DNA from 4 places in the Acidovorax sp. LjRoot66 genome. Region 1 is predicted to be linked to each of the others. Evidence: predicted binding sites of a transcription regulator. Region 1 holds the regulator's gene; each other region holds the start of a gene.
The links. The regulator sigma-54, encoded in region 1, starts transcription at its own class of promoters, with help from an activator protein. The targets are predictions, from matches to a motif close to TGGCANGNAANCTGCTTT.

Region 1 (4,296 bases):
GAGAGCGAGGTCATCGAGTACGACGGCCGGGCCGACAACGTGAAGTTCATCACCCGCGCCGAGCTGCGGCGCTACCGCGAATCCACGCTGACCGACGAGATCACCGGGCAGGTCATCGTCTACAACAACCTGACCGACGTGTTCACCGTGGACGCCAAGCCGCGCGGCAGCACCAATGCGGCGGGCGACACCCCGGCGCCCGGTGGCCGCGTGCGCGCCATCCTGTCGCCCAAGGAAACACCCGCCAGCGCGGCCGCCCCTGCCGCAGCGGCATCGGGCACCCCCTTGCGCCCCAGCAGCACCCTGAGCGGCGGCGCCAAGTGAGTGGGCAGCACGTGAGTACCGCCGCCGATTCCCCGGCGGACAGCCGGCTGGAGGTGCACCACCTCGAAAAATCCTATGGCAGCCGCAAGGTCGTCAAGGACGTATCGCTGGTCGTGCAAAAGGGCGAGGTCGTCGGGCTGCTCGGCCCCAACGGCGCGGGCAAGACCACCTCGTTCTACATGATCGTGGGCCTGGTGCGCAGCGATGCCGGCGACATCCGCATCGACGGCCACTCGGTGGCCCACATGCCCATCCACCGCCGTTCGCGCCTGGGGCTGTCCTACCTGCCGCAGGAAGCCTCGATCTTCCGCAAGCTCACGGTCGAGGAGAACGTGCGCGCCGTGCTCGAATTGCAGCGCGGCGAGGACGGCCAGCCGCTGCCGCGCCAGGCCATCGAAGAGCGCCTGACCGCGCTGCTCACGGAACTGCGCGTGGAGCACCTGCGCGCCTCGCCCGCGCTGGCCCTGTCCGGCGGCGAGCGCCGCCGCGTGGAGATCGCCCGCGCGCTGGCCACGCAGCCGCGCTTCATCCTGCTGGACGAGCCCTTTGCCGGCATCGACCCCATCGCCGTGATCGAGATCCAGCGCATCATCGGCTTCCTCAAGGCGCGCGGCATCGGCGTGCTCATCACCGACCACAACGTGCGCGAGACGCTGGGCATCTGCGACCACGCCTTCATCATCAGCGATGGCCATGTGCTGGCCCAGGGAACCCCCTCCGAAATCGTCGACAACGCCGAAGTGCGCCGGGTGTACCTGGGTGAACACTTCCGCATGTAGCAGACCGATGGACCACCCGTTCGCCATGCACCTGCCTTTGCGGCAGCCCCGGGGGGCTGTGCGATGAAGCCCGGCCTGTCACTGCGCGTATCGCAGCACCTGGCGCTCACGCCGCAATTGCAGCAGTCCATCCGGCTGCTGCAGCTGTCCACGCTGGAGCTGGGGCAGGAGGTCGAGCAGATGCTCGACGAAAACCCCTTTCTCGAACGCAATGCCGACGAGGCGCCGCGCGAGGAGTTCGGCGTGGAAACGGCCGATGCGCCGGTGCAGCCAGACGATTACAGTTCCGACGACGCGGTCTATTCCAGCGCCCCGGGCACCAGCACGTCGACCGAGACCTCGGCCGACAGCCCGCAGGGCGATGCGGAAGTGGGCAGCAGTGCGGGCGACGAGCCCGACTGGAGTGGCGATGGCACCGTGGACGTGTCCCCCAACGATGCCGAGTGGGGCGGCGATGCGCCGGCCCGCAACCGCAATGATTCCGAAGGCGACGAGGCCGATGCCACCGAACTGGCGCGTACGCACGAATCGCTCACCGCGTTTTTACACCGCCAGGCCCTGTCGCTGCGCCTGTCCGAGGTGGACCGGGCCGCCCTGCGCTTTTTGATCGAATCGCTCAACGACGACGGCTACCTCGAAGACCCGCTGGAAGAGCTGGCCGTGGGCCTGGCCGGCCCCGACGACCTGGAGCAGATCGAGGAGCTGGTGCACCGCTTCACCGTCGCCCTGCGCCTGCTGCAGAGCCTGGAGCCTGTGGGCGTGGGTGCACGTGGCCTGGGTGAATGCCTCACGCTGCAGCTTACCGCGCTGGCCGCCGATGAAGACAGCGAAATCGACCCCGACACCGTGCAGACCGCGTTGCGTGTGTGCCAGCAGCCGCTGGAGATGCTGGCGCGCCGCGACATCCGCCGCCTCACGCAGCTGTGTGGCGATGGCGAGGAGCGCACGCGCGCCGCCATGGCCCTGATCGCGCGGCTGGAGCCTCGCCCCGGGCGCAAGTTCGTGGACGTGGAGCGCAACATCATCGTGCCCGACGTCATCGTGCGCAAGGCCGGGCGGGCGAATGGCCGAGATGGCCAGCACAACTTCATCGTGGCCCTGAACCCCGACGTGATGCCGCGCCTGCGCGTGCACGACATCTATGCCGGTGCCCTGCGCGGCCACAAGGGCGGCGAGGGCCACCAGGCCATGCAGCAGCGGTTGCAGGAGGCGCGCTGGTTCATCAAGAACATCCAGCAGCGCTTTGACACCATCCTGCGCGTCTCGCGGGCCATCGTCGAGCGGCAAAAGAGCTTCTTCACCCATGGCGAGCTGGCCATGCGCCCGCTGGTGCTGCGCGACATCGCCGATGAGCTGGGTTTGCACGAGTCCACCATCAGCCGCGTGACCACGGCCAAGTACATGTCCACGCCCATCGGCACCTACGAGCTCAAGTACTTCTTCGGCTCGGGCCTGGGCACCGAGACCGGCGGCAACGCATCGAGCACGGCCGTGCGCGCCCTCATCAAGCAGTTCGTGGCGGCCGAAAGCCCCGCCAAGCCGCTGTCGGACAGCCAGATCGCCGAGATGCTCAAGGAGCAGGGCATCGAGTGCGCGCGCCGCACCGTGGCCAAGTACCGCGAGGCGCTCCGGATCGCGCCAGCCAACCTGCGCAAGGCGCTCTGATCAGGCCGCTGTTCTGAACGCCCGGCTGGAGATGCTGACGGCGTTGCCGTCCGGGTCCTTCACATTGGCAAACGCATAGCCATTGGCCTGGTGCGTGCTGCCGAATGCCAGGCCCTGCGTCAGCGCATTGGCCTTGAAGGCCTCCACGTCGTGCACATGAAAGCACAGCTTCACCCCGGCCTGGCCGAGCTTCACGCTCTTGGCCGCCTGGTGGATGAGGATGCTGGCGCCGCCGTCCGGGGCCTTGAGTTCGATCAGGCCCTCCACCACCTCTCCCGTGGTCTGCAGGCCGAAATGCGTGCCGTAGAACGCAGCGCTGCGCTGCATGTCGCGCGCGTAGACCATGATGGTGCCGAGCATGGGGTGCATGGTGGGTGGGCCATCCGCCATCAAGGCGACTTCGAGGCCGGTGCGCGCCGCAGCGAGCGCAGCAGCTCCAGCGCCTGTGCGGTCGGCTCCTGCGACTGGCCATTGGCCAGCACGGTGAAGGCCACGCGCAGTTCGTTCATGCCCAGCACGCCCTGGGTCAGGTGCTTGTAGCCGCCCGGCTCGGGGGCGCGGTCGGTGGCCGAAAAGTAGTAGCCCGTCTTGCCCGAGGCGCTCAGGTCCTTGAGCGGCAGCTCGGCTTCGACGGCCCTGGGCTTGGCCTGGGTCGCGCCCGACTGGACCTGCGCCCGCAGCTCATCGGCCGTGGGGGCCTTGGCGGAGCTGCCTGCGGGCCAGATGGGCGTGAGGATCATCTGCAGGGCCGTGGCATCGGGACCGCTGATGGCGACCGAGGGCGGTAGCTCGGCATGGGGGCGGCGCACCTGGGCGCGCCATTGGGCGGGCAGGTCGATGACGAGGTCGTCGCGCCCGGGCAGCGGAACGCGCAGTTCTTCGGCAAGAACGGGCAGGCACAGGGCGAAGGTGAGCAGCGTGAGGGCAGTGCGGAGCATGGAGCGGTGGAACGGAGTGAGTGAGGTGGTGGCTTACTTGCGGCTGGTGAAGACGGCGTCATACGACTGCGTGCTGAAGCCCGCCACCCGCTGGCCATTGGTGAGCAGCACCGGCACGCCACGGGCCCCGAGCTGCGCAAAGGCGGCCTTGCCGGTGGGCGTGTCCACGTCGAACTCCCGGTACGCGATGCCCTTGCCTCCCAGGTAGGCCTTGGCCGCCTTGCAGTAGCCGCACCAGGTGGCCATGTAGAGCGTGACCTCGCCCCGGGGCTGGGCGGCGGCCGTCTGGGTGCCAGTGGCAGCCTGGCCGGGGGCGGCGGGCGGCAGCGGGTTGCCCGGGACCACGCTGACGGGCAGGCTCTCGAGCTTCAGGGTCTTTTGCACCGCACCCGACGTGGGCGGCTGGTCGCTGTAGACGACTTTTCCGCGCGCATCCACGGATTTGTAGAGCGTCTGGGCATGCGCCGTGCCCGTGAGCGCGGCCGCAATCAGGGCGAGGGTCAGGGTGCAGCGCAGGGTGTGCATGGGGGCTCCGGGTAAAATCGGCTATTCCGGGAGCATAAGAGACTTCTGCCGCCCCGAGGCCCGCT
Region 2 (4,296 bases), 1.2 Mb from region 1:
TGGGCACGAAGGCCAGGCGCATGACCTGCGCATCGCGCCCGGCGCTGTGAAAGTCATCGAGCAGCACCCTGACCCTGACCCCGCGTTGGGCGGCCGACACCACGCCCTTGAGCAGGCGCTCGGTGCTGGCATCGGCGTGGATGGCGTAGTACTGCAGGTCCAGTGTCTTCTTTGCCGCTTCCACCAGTGCCAGGCGGCTGCTGTAGGCCGCCTGGGGCCCGCCCAGCAGCAGAAAGCCCGAAGGGGAACGACCTGCCGCCGCCTGGCGGTTGGCCTCCACCAATTGCCCCAGCGGCGTGCCGGCAGGGGAGGCGAGGGCGGTGGATTCGGGGCGATCCACGTCCTGGGGCAACCCAGCGCAACCGGTGATCACGGCCACCGCGAGTGTGGCGACCAGCCCCATCCAGCCATAGCGGGCGGTGGTGGCAAGGTCTTTGAGAGCGATGGGGGCTGGCATTGGAGGGGACTTTCTGGATACTACAGAAGGTATATCCCGCCGCCCCAGTCGCCGCTGTCGGACGGTGCGCCGAAACGTAACGCTGTGTGAACGGTGCCGCCGCCCGGTCGCTGCTTACCAGCTCACTTCGCGGTCCGGCGTGGCGCTGATCTTGTGGATGGAGAGGTCGGCGCCGTCGAATTCCTCTTCCTGCGACAGCCGAAGGCCCACGGTGGCCTTGAGGGCGCCGTAGACCACCAACCCGCCCAGGACCGCCCAGACCACGCCCAGGGTGGTGCCGATCAGCTGCGCGCTGAAGGCCACCCCGCCGAGGCCGCCCAGGGCCTTGCTGCCGAAGATGCCCGCCGCCAGGCCGCCCCAGGTGCCGCACAGCCCATGCAGGGGCCAGACGCCGAGCACGTCGTCGATCTTCCATTTGTTCTGCGTCAGCGTGAACAGCAGCACAAAGATGGTGCCGGCAATGGCGCCTGTGACCAGCGCGCCCAGCGGGTGCATCAAGTCGGAGCCCGCGCACACCGCCACCAGGCCGGCCAGAGGGCCGTTGTGCACGAAGCCCGGGTCGTTCTTGCCCAGCACTAGGGCGGCCAGCGTGCCGCCCACCATGGCCATCAGCGAGTTGACCGCCACCAGGCCCGAGAGCTTGTCCACGGTCTGCGCGCTCATCACGTTGAAGCCGAACCAGCCGACCACCAGGATCCAGGCCCCGAGGGCCAGGAAGGGGATGTTTGATGGCGGGTGGGCCGAGATGGCGCCATCCTTGCGGTAGCGGTTGGCGCGCGAGCCGAGCAGCACCACGGCGGGCAGGGCGATCCAGCCGCCCACGGCGTGGACCACGACCGAGCCCGCGAAGTCATGGAACTCTTCGCCGGTCAACGACTTGATCCAGGCCTGCACGCCGAAGTGCTGGTTCCACGCGATGCCCTCGAAGAAGGGGTAGACGAAGCCGACGATGATGGCCGTGGCCATGAGCTGCGGCCAGAACTTGGCGCGTTCGGCAATACCGCCCGACACAATGGCCGGAATGGCCGCTGCGAAGGTGAGCAGAAAGAAGAACTTGACCAGCGAATAGCCGCTTTGCTGGACCAGGGTGTCTGCCCCCACGAAGAAATGCGTGCCGTAGGCCACGCTGTAGCCCACCACAAAGTACACCACGGTGGACACGGAGAAGTCCACCAGGATCTTGACCAGGGCATTCACCTGGTTCTTCTTGCGGACCGTGCCCAGCTCCAGAAAGGCGAACCCGGCATGCATGGCCAGCACCATGATTGCCCCGAGCAGAATGAACAAGGCGTCCGTGCCCTGTTTGAGTGCTTCCATACCATCTCCACGCGTTTGTTTGATCTGTTTTGGTGCGTTTCACTGCAGGATGCAATGAATGCACCAAAAATAAGCAAAAAATGCGCCAGCATGTGGCGTGCGTCACCGGGGTGGTGCTGGGCTGTTTTGGTGCGCAGGGCCGGGTATGGGCCGATGGGTTCGGCTGCTCAGAAGCTATCGCGCCCCTGTACCCGTGCCACGATTCGCAGATCGGGCCCGATACGCTCCACCGAAACGTATTCGAGCGCGGTGCCATCCGCCAGGGTGTGCAAGGGCGTGGTCTGGGCCATACCCAGGCCCGGTCCAAGCAGCCGGGGGGCCAGATAGAGCAGCATTTCATCCACCAGCCCTTCACGCAGAAAGGACCCATTGAGCTTGTGGCCCGCCTCCACATGCAGTTCGTTAACGCTGCGTTGGCCCAGGTCCTTGAGCATGGCGCGCAGGTCCACCTTGCCCTGTGGGTTGGGCAGGTGGATCACCGTGGCCCCTCGGCCCTCCAGGGCCGCTTTTTTCGCGGCATCGTCGCTTGCGGTGTAAATGAGGCAGGTGCGGCCCGGCACGGAGAAAAGGCGGGCCTCCAGCGGGGTTTGCAACTGGCTGTCCACGATCACCAGGTGCGGCTGGCGCGGCGTGGCGACCTCGCGCACGTCCAGGCGCGGGTCGTCATCGAGCACCGTGCCTATGCCGGTGAGCACGGCGCAGGCGCGGGAACGCCAGGCATGGCCATCGGCGCGGGCTGCGGGCGAGGTGATCCACTGGCTCTGCCCGTTGGCCAGCGCGGTGGTGCCATCCAGGGAGGCTGCCGTCTTGATGCGGACCCAGGGCGTACCGCGCAGCATGCGGCTGAAAAAGCCGATGTTGAGTTCGCGCGACTCCTTGGCCCCAGGGCCCACGACGACATCCACCCCGGCAGTGCGCAGGCGCGCGAAGCCCTGGCCCGAGACCAGCGGGTTGGGGTCGGCCAGGGAGGCCACCACCTTGCCGACGCCGGCACCGATCAGGGCGTCGCAGCAGGGCCCCGTGCGGCCCTGGTGCGAGCAGGGCTCGAGCGTGACGTAGGCAATCGCTCCGCGCACCTCATTGCCCCGGGCGGCCGCGTCGCGCAGCGCCATGACCTCGGCATGCGGGCCGCCGGCCAGTTGGGTGAAGCCCTGGCCGAGGACCTGGCCGTCGGGGGACGTGATCACACAGCCCACGCGGGGGTTGGGGTTGGAAAGACAAAGCGCCTGAGTGGCTAACTCAAGCGCTTGGGTGGTGTGCTGATGTTCCGAAGAGGTCGCCATGGTGGCGTGCATGCTAGCGCATGCGGCGCTCGTTAGATGGTGGCGGGGTCACTTGTTCCAGCAGTCGGCCGGGGTGAGGGTTGTCGGGGTGAAGGTTCCCGTCGCCATGCCTTTTACGCCTGCCTGGTTGAGTGTCAGGTTTCCGCACTTGTCTGTGGCCTGTGACGATCCCGCTCTGCGAGTTGCCGTCAGGGTGTAGTTGGACGCGGTAGCGGGGCCCCCGATGGAGATATCGTAGCGCTTGGATGGATCAGCAGCCCATGTCATGCTCGCCGGGATGGTCGTCGGATAAACCCCCGTCGCTGTAGAAGCACGTTCTAGCCACTGTGCAGCCTGGAGCAAACCAGCTCGCGCATCGGCGCGATGCCCACGCCGAATGTACTCACTGTAGCTGGGTATCGCGATCGCGGTCAGGATACCAACGACTGCTACAACGATCATGAGCTCAATCAGCGTGAAGCCCTTGTTGTTTTGGTGACGCATAGACGGCAGCCCTCCTTGGTATTGCATTCAATTATTGCAGTTGGCGCCAGCTAGGTCGCATGGGCTGTTCGGGCATCCGGGCCAGTTCCTTGTTCTTGTTGTTCCCCGCGCCCTTGATCGAAATGGTCTTTTTCCCAGTGGTAGCGCTGGACGCACCCGGGTCAATGGTCATTCTCGATGTGAGCCCGTCGCTTGCCTTATTGTAGATGCCATCCCCATTGGTATCCATCACCTGCACGCTAGGCCGCTTTCCATCCATGATGTTGAGCAAGGTCAGGTAGGCTTTCTCGGCAGTACCGGCTGGCTCACAGGATTCCGCGCCGGTGGCGTTGCCTCCGTAGGCGGGTGTGACGGACCACACCATGAGGTTGTTGCTGCCGTCAAAGAAGCTCATTGGCTTGAGCACACGTTCACTGCTGACTTGGAAGTCGAAGTACCAGCCTTGGTTCACGGTGCCTTTGGTCTTGTCGTAATTGACGGCGTTGTCGCTCATTTTCCAAAAGCGCTGGTCTGCATTCACCCCGCCGCCCGCAATGCCTGTGGCGCCTGTTTCCATTTCCTGCTTGACCAAGTTGGTGCGGCCGCTAACGTCCACCGGGACGACTCCGTTATCGCTGGTTACCGTGTTCACCACCAGGGTGCCGTCGGCGGCCTGCTTGTACTTGGTGTTGTCGTGTATGGAGTAAATGCTTTGTACTTCTGTGCTGATGCGATGGGCATCGGTGACATTAACGCCTGTCCCGAAGGCCACCATCA
Region 3 (4,296 bases), 4.6 Mb from region 1:
AGATGAAGCAGGTCTGGGTGCTCAAGGACGGCACGCCGCAGGCCTTGAAGGTGCGCGTGGGCATCAGCGACGGCCGCATGACCGAGGTGACGGGCGAGGGCATCGCCGCCGGCATGGCGGTGATCACCGACCAGCGCAGCAACGGGGCCGCGCGATGACCGGCGCGCTGCACGATAGCGGCGTGCCGCTGATCCGACTGCGCTCGGTGACCAAGGTGTACGGCGAAGGCGCGCTCGCCTTCCAGGCGCTCAAGGGCGTGGACCTGGACATCGCCCAGGGCGACTTCGTGGCCATCATGGGGCCGAGCGGTTCGGGCAAGTCCACGGCCATGAACACCCTCGGGTGCCTGGACCGGCCCACCACGGGCGACTACCTGTTCAAGGGCGTGCATGTGGAGGCGCTGCAGCGCGACGAGCGCGCGCGCCTGCGCCGGCGCTTCTTCGGCTTCGTCTTTCAGGGCTTCAACCTGCTGGCGCGCACTTCGGCGCAGGAGAACGTGGAGCTGCCCCTGCTGTACCGCGGCGAGCCTGCGGCGGCGCGCCATGTGGCAGCGGCCAAGGCGCTGGCGGCCGTGGGCCTCAAGGGCTGGGAGCACCACACGCCGGCCGAGCTGTCGGGCGGACAGCAGCAGCGCGTGGCGATTGCGCGCGCCATCGTCACCGAACCGGCCGTGTTGCTGGCCGATGAGCCCACCGGCAACCTCGATACCCAGCGCAGCCACGAGATCATGGAGCTGCTGTGGCGCCTGAACGTGGACCTGGGAATCACCGTGCTCATGGTCACGCACGAGGGCGACATGGCCGAATATGCGCGGCGCATCGTGCGCTTCGTCGATGGCGTGGTGGACAGTGATGTCCCCAACCCGCACCCGCGCGGCCTGCTGCGTGAGCAGGCCGGGCAGGGGGAGGCCGCCGAGCCCGGCGTGGCGCAGCCGCTGGTGGAGGTGCGCTGATGTTTCTGAGCACCATTCTTCTGGCGCTGCGCTCCATCCGGCGCAACCTCATGCGCTCGTTCCTGACCATCCTGGGCATCGTGATCGGCGTGAGCGCGGTGATCACCATGGTCACGCTGGGCAACGGCGCCACGGTGTCCATCCAGAACCAGATTTCGGGCCTGGGCACCAACCTGCTGCAGGTGCGCCCCGGCCAGCGCATGGGGCCGGGCGGCGGCGTGGGCGGGGCGGCTTTCAAGGACACCGATGCCGATGCCATTGCGCAGCAGATCGGCGGCATCCTGGCCGTGGCGCCCGAGTCGCGTGCGTCCGCCACCGTGGTGGCGGGCGGGCGCAACTGGTCCACCAGCATCATCGGCAGCACCAATGCCTGGCTGCAGACGGGCAACTGGACGCTGCGCATCGGCCGCGAATTCACCGACGATGAGCTGCGCGCCGGGGCTGCGGTCTGCGTGATCGGCGAGACCGTGCGACGCGAGCTCTACGGCACGCGCGACGCCGTGGGCGAGCAGCTGCGCGTGAAGGCCTTCTCGTGCGAGGTGGTGGGCGTGCTGGCCTCCAAGGGGCAGGGCGCCTTCGGCAACGACCAGGACGACACCGTGCTGGTGCCACTGCGCACCCTGCAGCGCCGTGTGACGGGCAACACCCGCGTGAACACCCTCTTGGTGTCGATGAAGGACGGCAGCGAACCCGAGCGCGTGAAGGCCAGCCTGACCCAGCTGCTGCGCGAGCTGCGCAAGCTCTCCGACACCGACGAGGACAACTTCAACGTGCTCGATACCAAGCAGCTCGGCGAGGCACTCTCGGGCACCACCAAGGTCATGACCACGCTGCTCGGCGCGGTGGCGGCCGTGAGCCTGCTGGTGGGCGGCATCGGCATCATGAACATCATGCTGGTCAGCGTGACCGAGCGCACCCGCGAGATCGGGCTGCGCCTGGCCATCGGCGCGCTCGAGCGCGAGGTGCTGCTGCAGTTTCTGATCGAGGCCGTGGTGCTGGCGGCGCTGGGCGGGCTCATCGGCATCGTGCTGGCCACGGCGGCCTCGCTGGGGTTGTCGGTGCTGATGGGCGTGCCCTACCTGTTCAACCCGGGCGTAAACCTGCTGTCCTTCGTGTTCTCGGCCGGCATCGGCGTGGTGTTTGGCTACTTCCCCGCACGACGTGCTGCGCGCATGGACCCCATAGACGCCCTGCGCCACGAGTGATGTGCCTCCCCGGTGCCGTGGCACCGGGGCAGGGCGGGTAGTCGCTCCATTTGCGCCCCAAGTTGGTGACATGCTGCACCGCAGCGAGGCACCCGGCGGCGCCGCGCCAGCGCTGCCGCAGGGTTGCACCCGCAAAAAGAGTCGGCACGCTTATTGCTGAACTGAGCTGTCCGCCGGTAAAGCTGCCCGCGCACTGATAACAACCCCTCCGCTAATGATGGCGGAACACCCGAGCGAGCTGCGGCTTTCGTAGCCGGCTGCTTGGTAGTTCCAACCCACGCCCGTGGTTCCGCGGAGGGTGCGTTGTGCCGCAAGGCATGGCACATCCTGCACCCCTCGAACTGGTTCCCCGGGTCCTTGCAGGATGAGCAAGCATGAAAATCGTACTCATTGGCCACGGCATGGTCGGCCACAAGTTCCTCGAAAGCCTGGCCGAAACCGGCATCACCGGTGCCGAAGTCACCGTGCTGTGCGAGGAGCCGCGCCCCGCCTACGACCGCGTGCATCTGTCGGCCTTCTTCAGCGGCACCTCGGCCGATGAGCTCTCCCTGGTCGAGCCCGGTTTCTTCGAGCGCACCGGTTTCACGCTGCGCCTGGCCGCGCGCGCCGCAGCGGTGGATCGCCGCACCCGCACCGTGACCACGGCCGATGGCGAGGTGCTGCCCTACGACAAGCTGGTGCTGGCCACCGGCTCCAACCCCTTCGTGCCCCAGGTGCCGGGGCGCGACCGCGAGCACTGCTTCGTCTACCGCACCATCGAAGACTTGGAGGCCATGCAGGCCTCGGGCGCCAAGTCGAAGACCGGCGTGGTCGTGGGCGGTGGCTTGCTGGGCCTGGAATGCGCCAAGGCCTTGAGCGACATGGGTCTTGAAACCCACGTGGTCGAGTTCGCCCCGCGGCTCATGGCCGTGCAGGTGGACGAAGGCGGTGGCCGTGTGCTGCGCGCCAAGATCGAGGAACTGGGCGTGCAGGTACACACCGGCCGCAACACCCAGGAGATCACCGATGGCGCCCGTGCGCGCCACCGCATGGTGTTTGCCGACGGCACCTGGCTGGAGACCGACATGATCGTCTTCTCCGCCGGTATCCGCCCGCGTGATGACCTGGCGCGCCAGTCCCTGCTGGCCGTGGGCCCGCGCGGCGGCGTGGCCATCGACAGCGCCTGCCGTACCAGCGACCACGACGTGTATGCCATCGGCGAATGCGCGTCGTGGAACGAGCAGACCTTCGGCCTGGTGGCGCCCGGCTACGACATGGCGCGTGTGGCCGCCCGCCACATCGCCGGCGATGCCGACGCCGCCTTCGTCGGCGCGGACATGAGCACCAAGCTCAAGCTCATGGGCGTGGACGTGGCCAGCATCGGCGACGCGCATGCGAAAACGCCGCACAGCCGCACCTGCCAGTACGTGGACGAGCGCCGCCAGATCTACAAGAAGATCGTCATCAGCGAAGACGGCAAGCAGTTGCTGGGCGCCGTGCTGATCGGCGACGCCACCGAGTACGGCACGCTGCTGCAGATGGCCCTGAACGGCATCGCGCTGCCGGAGGACCCCGAGTTCCTGATCTTCCCGTCCAGCGACGGCAAGGCCAAGCCCGGCCTGGGCGTGGACGCGCTGCCCGACACGGCGCAGATCTGCTCGTGCAACAACGTCACCAAGGGCGGCATCTGCGAAGCCGTGGGCAATGGCGCCTGCACCATCGCCGAGATGAAGGCCTGCACCAAGGCCGGCGCCACCTGCGGCGGCTGCGTGCCCCTGGTCACCCAGGTCATGAAGGCCGAGATGGCGCGCCGCGGCATGGCCGTGAACAACCACATCTGCGAGCACTTCGCGTACTCGCGCCAGGAGATCTACCACCTGGTGCGCGTGGGCAACATCAAGAACTTTGAGGACCTGATGGCAAAGCACGGCAAGGGCATGGGCTGCGATATCTGCAAGCCCGTGGCGGCCAGCGTGTTCGCCTCGTGCTGGAACGAGTTCGTGCTCAAGAAGGAGTTGGCCGGGCTGCAGGACAGCAACGACTACTACCTGGGCAATATCCAGAAAGACGGCACCTACTCGGTGGTGCCGCGCATGCCCGGCGGCGAGGTCACGCCCGACGGCCTGATCGCCGTGGGCCAGGTGGCCAAGAAGTACGGCC
Region 4 (4,296 bases), 2.7 Mb from region 1:
CGCAATGGCTTACGACTGGCATGGAGTTGACACGCATCACAGCGCTGCCACGTGCGCGCCGATGGCCAGTGAACTGGTCAACCCCGGCGACTCGATGCCGAACAGGTTCACCAGGCCCGGCACGCCATGCACTGCCGGCCCCTGGATCACGAAGTCGGCCGCAGGCTCGCCCGGGGCACTGATCTTGGGGCGCATGCCGGCATAGGCTGGAACCAACGCGCCGTCCTTGAGGCCAGGCCAATACCTGCGCACCTCGGCGTAGAAGGCATCGCCCCGGGCAGGGTCCACCTGCAGGTCGGCCGGGTCGTCCACCCACTGCACGTCGGGGCCGAAACGGGCCTGCCCGCCCATGTCGAGCGTCAGGTGCACGCCCAGGCCGGCGGCCTCGGGCGCGGGGTAGATGAGGCGGCTGAAGGGCGCCCGCCCGGCCAGGGTGAAATAGCTGCCCTTGGCGTAGTGCGGCGTGGGCACATGGCGGGCGTCCAGGCCCTCTAAGCGCCGCGCCAGGCCGGGTGCGGCGAGGCCCGCCGCATTGACCACCGTACGTGCCAGCAATTCGGTGCCGTCGGCGGCCTGCAGGTGGATGCCTTGGGCCGTGCAGCGGGCATGGGCCAGCGGCGAGTTGAGCGCCACCAGGCCGCCCGCATGCTCCAGGTCGCCCTGCAGGGCCAGCATCAGCGCATGGCTGTCGACGATGCCCGTGCTGGGTGAGTGCAGCGCCGCCACGCACTGCAGCGCGGGCTCCAGCGCTTGCGCGGCCTCGGCATCGAGCCATTGCAGGTCAGTGACGCCGTTGGCACGGGCGCGCACTTCGATGCCCTGCAGCGCAGGGATCTGTTCTGGGGACGTGGCCACGATCAGCTTGCCGCAGCGCCGGTGCGGCACGCCGCGCTCAGCACAGTAGGCGTACAGCAGATCGCGCCCCTGCACGCACAGCCGGGCCTTGAGCGAGCCCGTAGCGTAGCGTGGATGACCTCGCTGTTGCGCGAGCCAGGGCCCTGGCCACCGCCAGGCCCACCACGCCGGCACCCACCACCACGCAGTCGACGGTATCGCTCATCGCGCCGCTGCGTGATCGAAGCCGTCGAGCACGTTCACGGCGTTGTTGCCCAGTTCCGCCGCCGCGTACCCCCCTTCCAGCACGAACACCGTGGGCAGCCCCAGGGCCGCCAGGCGCTCGCCCAGGCGCGTGAAGTCCGAGGTCTTGAGCGCGAACTTGGAGATCGGGTCGTCCTCGAAGGCATCGAGCCCGAGCGAGACCACCAGCGTGTCCGCCCGGTACTGCGCGATGCGCACGCAGGCCTGCTCCAGCGCGGCAAACCATTCATCAGCCGTGGTGCCTGCGGGCAGCGGCAGGTTGAGGTTGAAACCTGCGCCCTCGCCGTCGCCGGTTTCGTCGGCATGGCCCAGGTAGAACGGGTACTCGGTCAGCGGGTCACCATGCATGCTGATGAACAGCACGTCGGCACGGTCGTAGAAGATGCTCTGCGTGCCGTTGCCGTGGTGGTAGTCCACGTCCAGCAGGGCCACACGCTGGCTGCCCTGGTTGCGCAGCCACTGGGCCGCCACGGCGGCGTTGTTGAGGAAGCAGTAGCCGCCCATGAAGTCGGGCCCCGCATGGTGGCCCGGCGGGCGGGTACAGCAGAACGCGGCCCGCGCGCCCTGGGCCACGCGGGCCGCTGCGCTGGCAGCGGCGTCGGCCCCGGCCTTGGCGGCCTCCCAGGTCCCCTCGGCCATGGGCGTGCCGTTGTCCATGGAGTACAGGCCCAGTTTGGCCACGAAGTTGTCCGGCTCCACGTCGCTGCGCAGGCTGCGCACCGGCCACACCGAAGGGAAGGGCTGGACCGAGGCGTTGGCCGCATCCAGCGCCAGCCACTGCGACCATGCGTTCTGCAAGAAAGCCAGGTAGCGCGGCGCATGGACCTGGGCCAGCACCGGCGTGCTGTCCACGTCGGGCACCAGCAGGCCATGGCCGCGCTCCAGCAGGGCGTCCTCCACATATTGGGCACGGACCGGCTTCTCGAAGCACGGCACGCGCTCGCCACGGTAGAACTCATGGACCGGCGCATGCCGGTAGTGCAAGGGGTTGTGGAAGGAAATCATGCGGGCACAGACAGGAAATGATTTTGCCCGCGTCCGTCGATGCATCCCACGGAGGCCGGCAGGGCTCACCACTTTAGCGCGTCCCACACCGCTCGAAACGCTGCCCATGCACCAGACCGCAGCAAAAGCGGGCGCCCGTCAGCGCCGGCAGCCGGCCGCATGTGCCGCGCCTCACGCGCCGGCACCAGGCCTGGTCCGGGCGCAAAAGCCACGGGCTTCCCTTTGAGCGCTAGGCGGTTCTTGCCGGACTTCCCCCCTTGCGGCACATGGACCTGACCGATCCGCTGCGGACCCGGCCGCCCTGGCACAGCGCTTGCATCTCTTCTTGTATCCAAGATTGAATTCTTCAAAATGGTGCAAGCAACTAACTCCCTGGTGGCCGAATTTCCTCCTGTGCCTGACGGTTCACCGCCCCTCCCGCTGGCTGAGCAGGCCTGGCTGGTGCGCTGCGAGCCCGCCGTCGCCGGCAGGCCTGGCGGCCCGCTCAGCGGCCTGCGCTTTGCGGTCAAGGACAACATCGACGTGGCGGGCTACCCCACGTCCGCCGCCTGCCCTGCCTTTGCCTACATGGCCACAGCCCATGCGGCGGTGGTGCAGCGCCTGCTCGACGCCGGCGCAACGCTGGTGGGCAAGACGAACCTGGACCAGTTCGCCTGCGGGCTCAACGGCACGCGCTCGCCGCACGGCGCGGTGCCCAATGCGCTGGACCCGGCCTACGTGTCGGGTGGCTCCAGTTCAGGCTCGGCCTACGTGGTGGCCACCGGGCAGGTGGACTTCGCGCTGGGCACCGACACGGCCGGTTCGGGCCGGGTACCGGCCGGGCTGAACAATATCGTGGGCATCAAGCCGACCAAGGGTCTGGTCAGCGCCCGCGGCGTGGTTCCGGCCGCGCAGAGCGCCGACTGTGTCTCCATCTTCGCGCGCACGGTGGACGTGGCGGCCCGGGTGCTGCAGGTCGCACAGGGCTATGACGCGCAAGACCCCTATGGGCGGCAGCTCACCCTGGCCACCAAGCCATTGCCCGCCAGCTTCCGCTTCGGCGTGCCCGATGTGCTCGAGTTCTTTGGCGATGCAGCGGCCGAGGCGGCATTCGCCGAGGCCGTGGCCCGCCTCAAGGCCCTGGGCGGCACGCCGGTGCCCATCCCCTACGCGCCGCTGGCCCAGGCCGCAGCCCTGCTTTATGAAAGCGCGCTGGTCGCCGAACGCTATGCCGCCGTGCGCAGTTTCTTCGACCAGCACGAGAACGAGGTGGTGGAGCCGGTGCGCAGCATCCTGGCCAGCGGGCGCCGCTACAGCGCGGCCGACCTGTGCGATGCACAGACCCGGCTGCGCGCCCTGGGCCAGCAGGTGGCACCGATGTGGCAGGGCCCCGAGGCCATCGACCTGCTGCTGGTGCCCACGGCCCCCACCCACTACACCATTGCCGCCATGCAGGCCGACCCGGTGGTGCTCAACCGCAACCTGGGCGCCTACACCAACTTCGTCAACCTGCTGGACTATGCCGCCATCTCGGTGCCCAGCAGCCTGCGCGCCGATGGCCTGCCCTTCGGCATCACCCTCATCGGCCCCTGCGGCAGCGACTGGCAACTGGCCGAGCTGGGCCAGCGCTACCACCACGCCACCGGCCTGCCCCAGGCCGCCGGCAGCACGCCCTTGCCCGCGCCCCAACCCATCGCCGGGCTGCAGGCACCCGCCACAGTACGGGTCGCCGTGGTCGGTGCCCACCTGAGCGGCATGCCACTCAACGGTCAGCTCACCGAACGCGGCGCCACGCTGGAGCTGGCGACCGAAACGGCCGCCGACTACCAGCTCTACGCCCTGCCCGGCACCGTGCCGCCCAAGCCCGGCCTGCTGCGCGTGGCGCCGGGCCAGGGCAAGCGCATCGCGGTCGAGGTGTGGCGCATGCCCGCCGCGCACTACGGCAGCTTCGTCGCGCTGATCCCGCAGCCGCTGGGCATAGGCACGCTCACACTGGCCGACTCCAGCAGCGTGCAGGGCTTCATCTGCGAGCCGCTGGCGCTGGCCGGTGCGCGCGACATCAGCAGCTTCGGCGGCTGGCGGGCGTACATCACGTCGCTCAAGGCCGGCAACTGACGCATGCCCCTTTCATCCCCTCACCTTTCAACCTTGCTGCAGGAGCCTGCCATGACATCCCACAGTTCCATCCCATCCACCGGCACTATCACCAGCACT

Region 2: a site for sigma-54 is predicted at 1,845-1,862, ahead of ACSQ3Y_RS26265 (ammonium transporter). Genes of this name have one in related genera too.
Region 3: a site for sigma-54 is predicted at 2,300-2,317, ahead of nirB (nitrite reductase large subunit NirB). Genes of this name have one in related genera too.
Region 4: a site for sigma-54 is predicted at 2,406-2,423, ahead of atzF (allophanate hydrolase). Genes of this name have one in related genera too.

What each region holds. Positions count from the first base shown of each region.
Region 1 is NZ_CAXUQU020000001.1:6,808,337-6,812,632, reverse strand. It holds gene lptA (lipopolysaccharide transport periplasmic protein LptA) at 1-324, shown strand, start outside; gene lptB (LPS export ABC transporter ATP-binding protein) at 321-1,103, shown strand; gene ACSQ3Y_RS31930 (RNA polymerase factor sigma-54) at 1,167-2,768, shown strand; gene ACSQ3Y_RS31925 (VOC family protein) at 2,769-3,128, opposite strand; gene ACSQ3Y_RS31920 (hypothetical protein) at 3,158-3,706, opposite strand; gene ACSQ3Y_RS31915 (glutaredoxin domain-containing protein) at 3,740-4,231, opposite strand.
Region 2 is NZ_CAXUQU020000001.1:5,598,087-5,602,382, reverse strand. It holds gene ACSQ3Y_RS26270 (phospholipase D family protein) at 1-457, opposite strand, end outside; gene ACSQ3Y_RS26265 (ammonium transporter) at 572-1,774, opposite strand; gene ribD (bifunctional diaminohydroxyphosphoribosylaminopyrimidine deaminase/5-amino-6-(5-phosphoribosylamino)uracil reductase RibD) at 1,942-3,069, opposite strand; gene ACSQ3Y_RS26255 (type IV pilin protein) at 3,106-3,540, opposite strand; gene ACSQ3Y_RS26250 (pilus assembly protein) at 3,572-4,296, opposite strand, start outside.
Region 3 is NZ_CAXUQU020000001.1:2,169,233-2,173,528, forward strand. It holds gene ACSQ3Y_RS10030 (efflux RND transporter periplasmic adaptor subunit) at 1-158, shown strand, start outside; gene ACSQ3Y_RS10035 (ABC transporter ATP-binding protein) at 155-952, shown strand; gene ACSQ3Y_RS10040 (ABC transporter permease) at 952-2,157, shown strand; gene nirB (nitrite reductase large subunit NirB) at 2,532-4,296, shown strand, end outside.
Region 4 is NZ_CAXUQU020000001.1:4,152,140-4,156,435, forward strand. It holds partial or broken gene ACSQ3Y_RS19450 (NAD(P)/FAD-dependent oxidoreductase) at 37-1,060, opposite strand; gene ACSQ3Y_RS19455 (histone deacetylase family protein) at 1,057-2,103, opposite strand; gene atzF (allophanate hydrolase) at 2,455-4,197, shown strand; gene ACSQ3Y_RS19465 (ABC transporter substrate-binding protein) at 4,249-4,296, shown strand, end outside.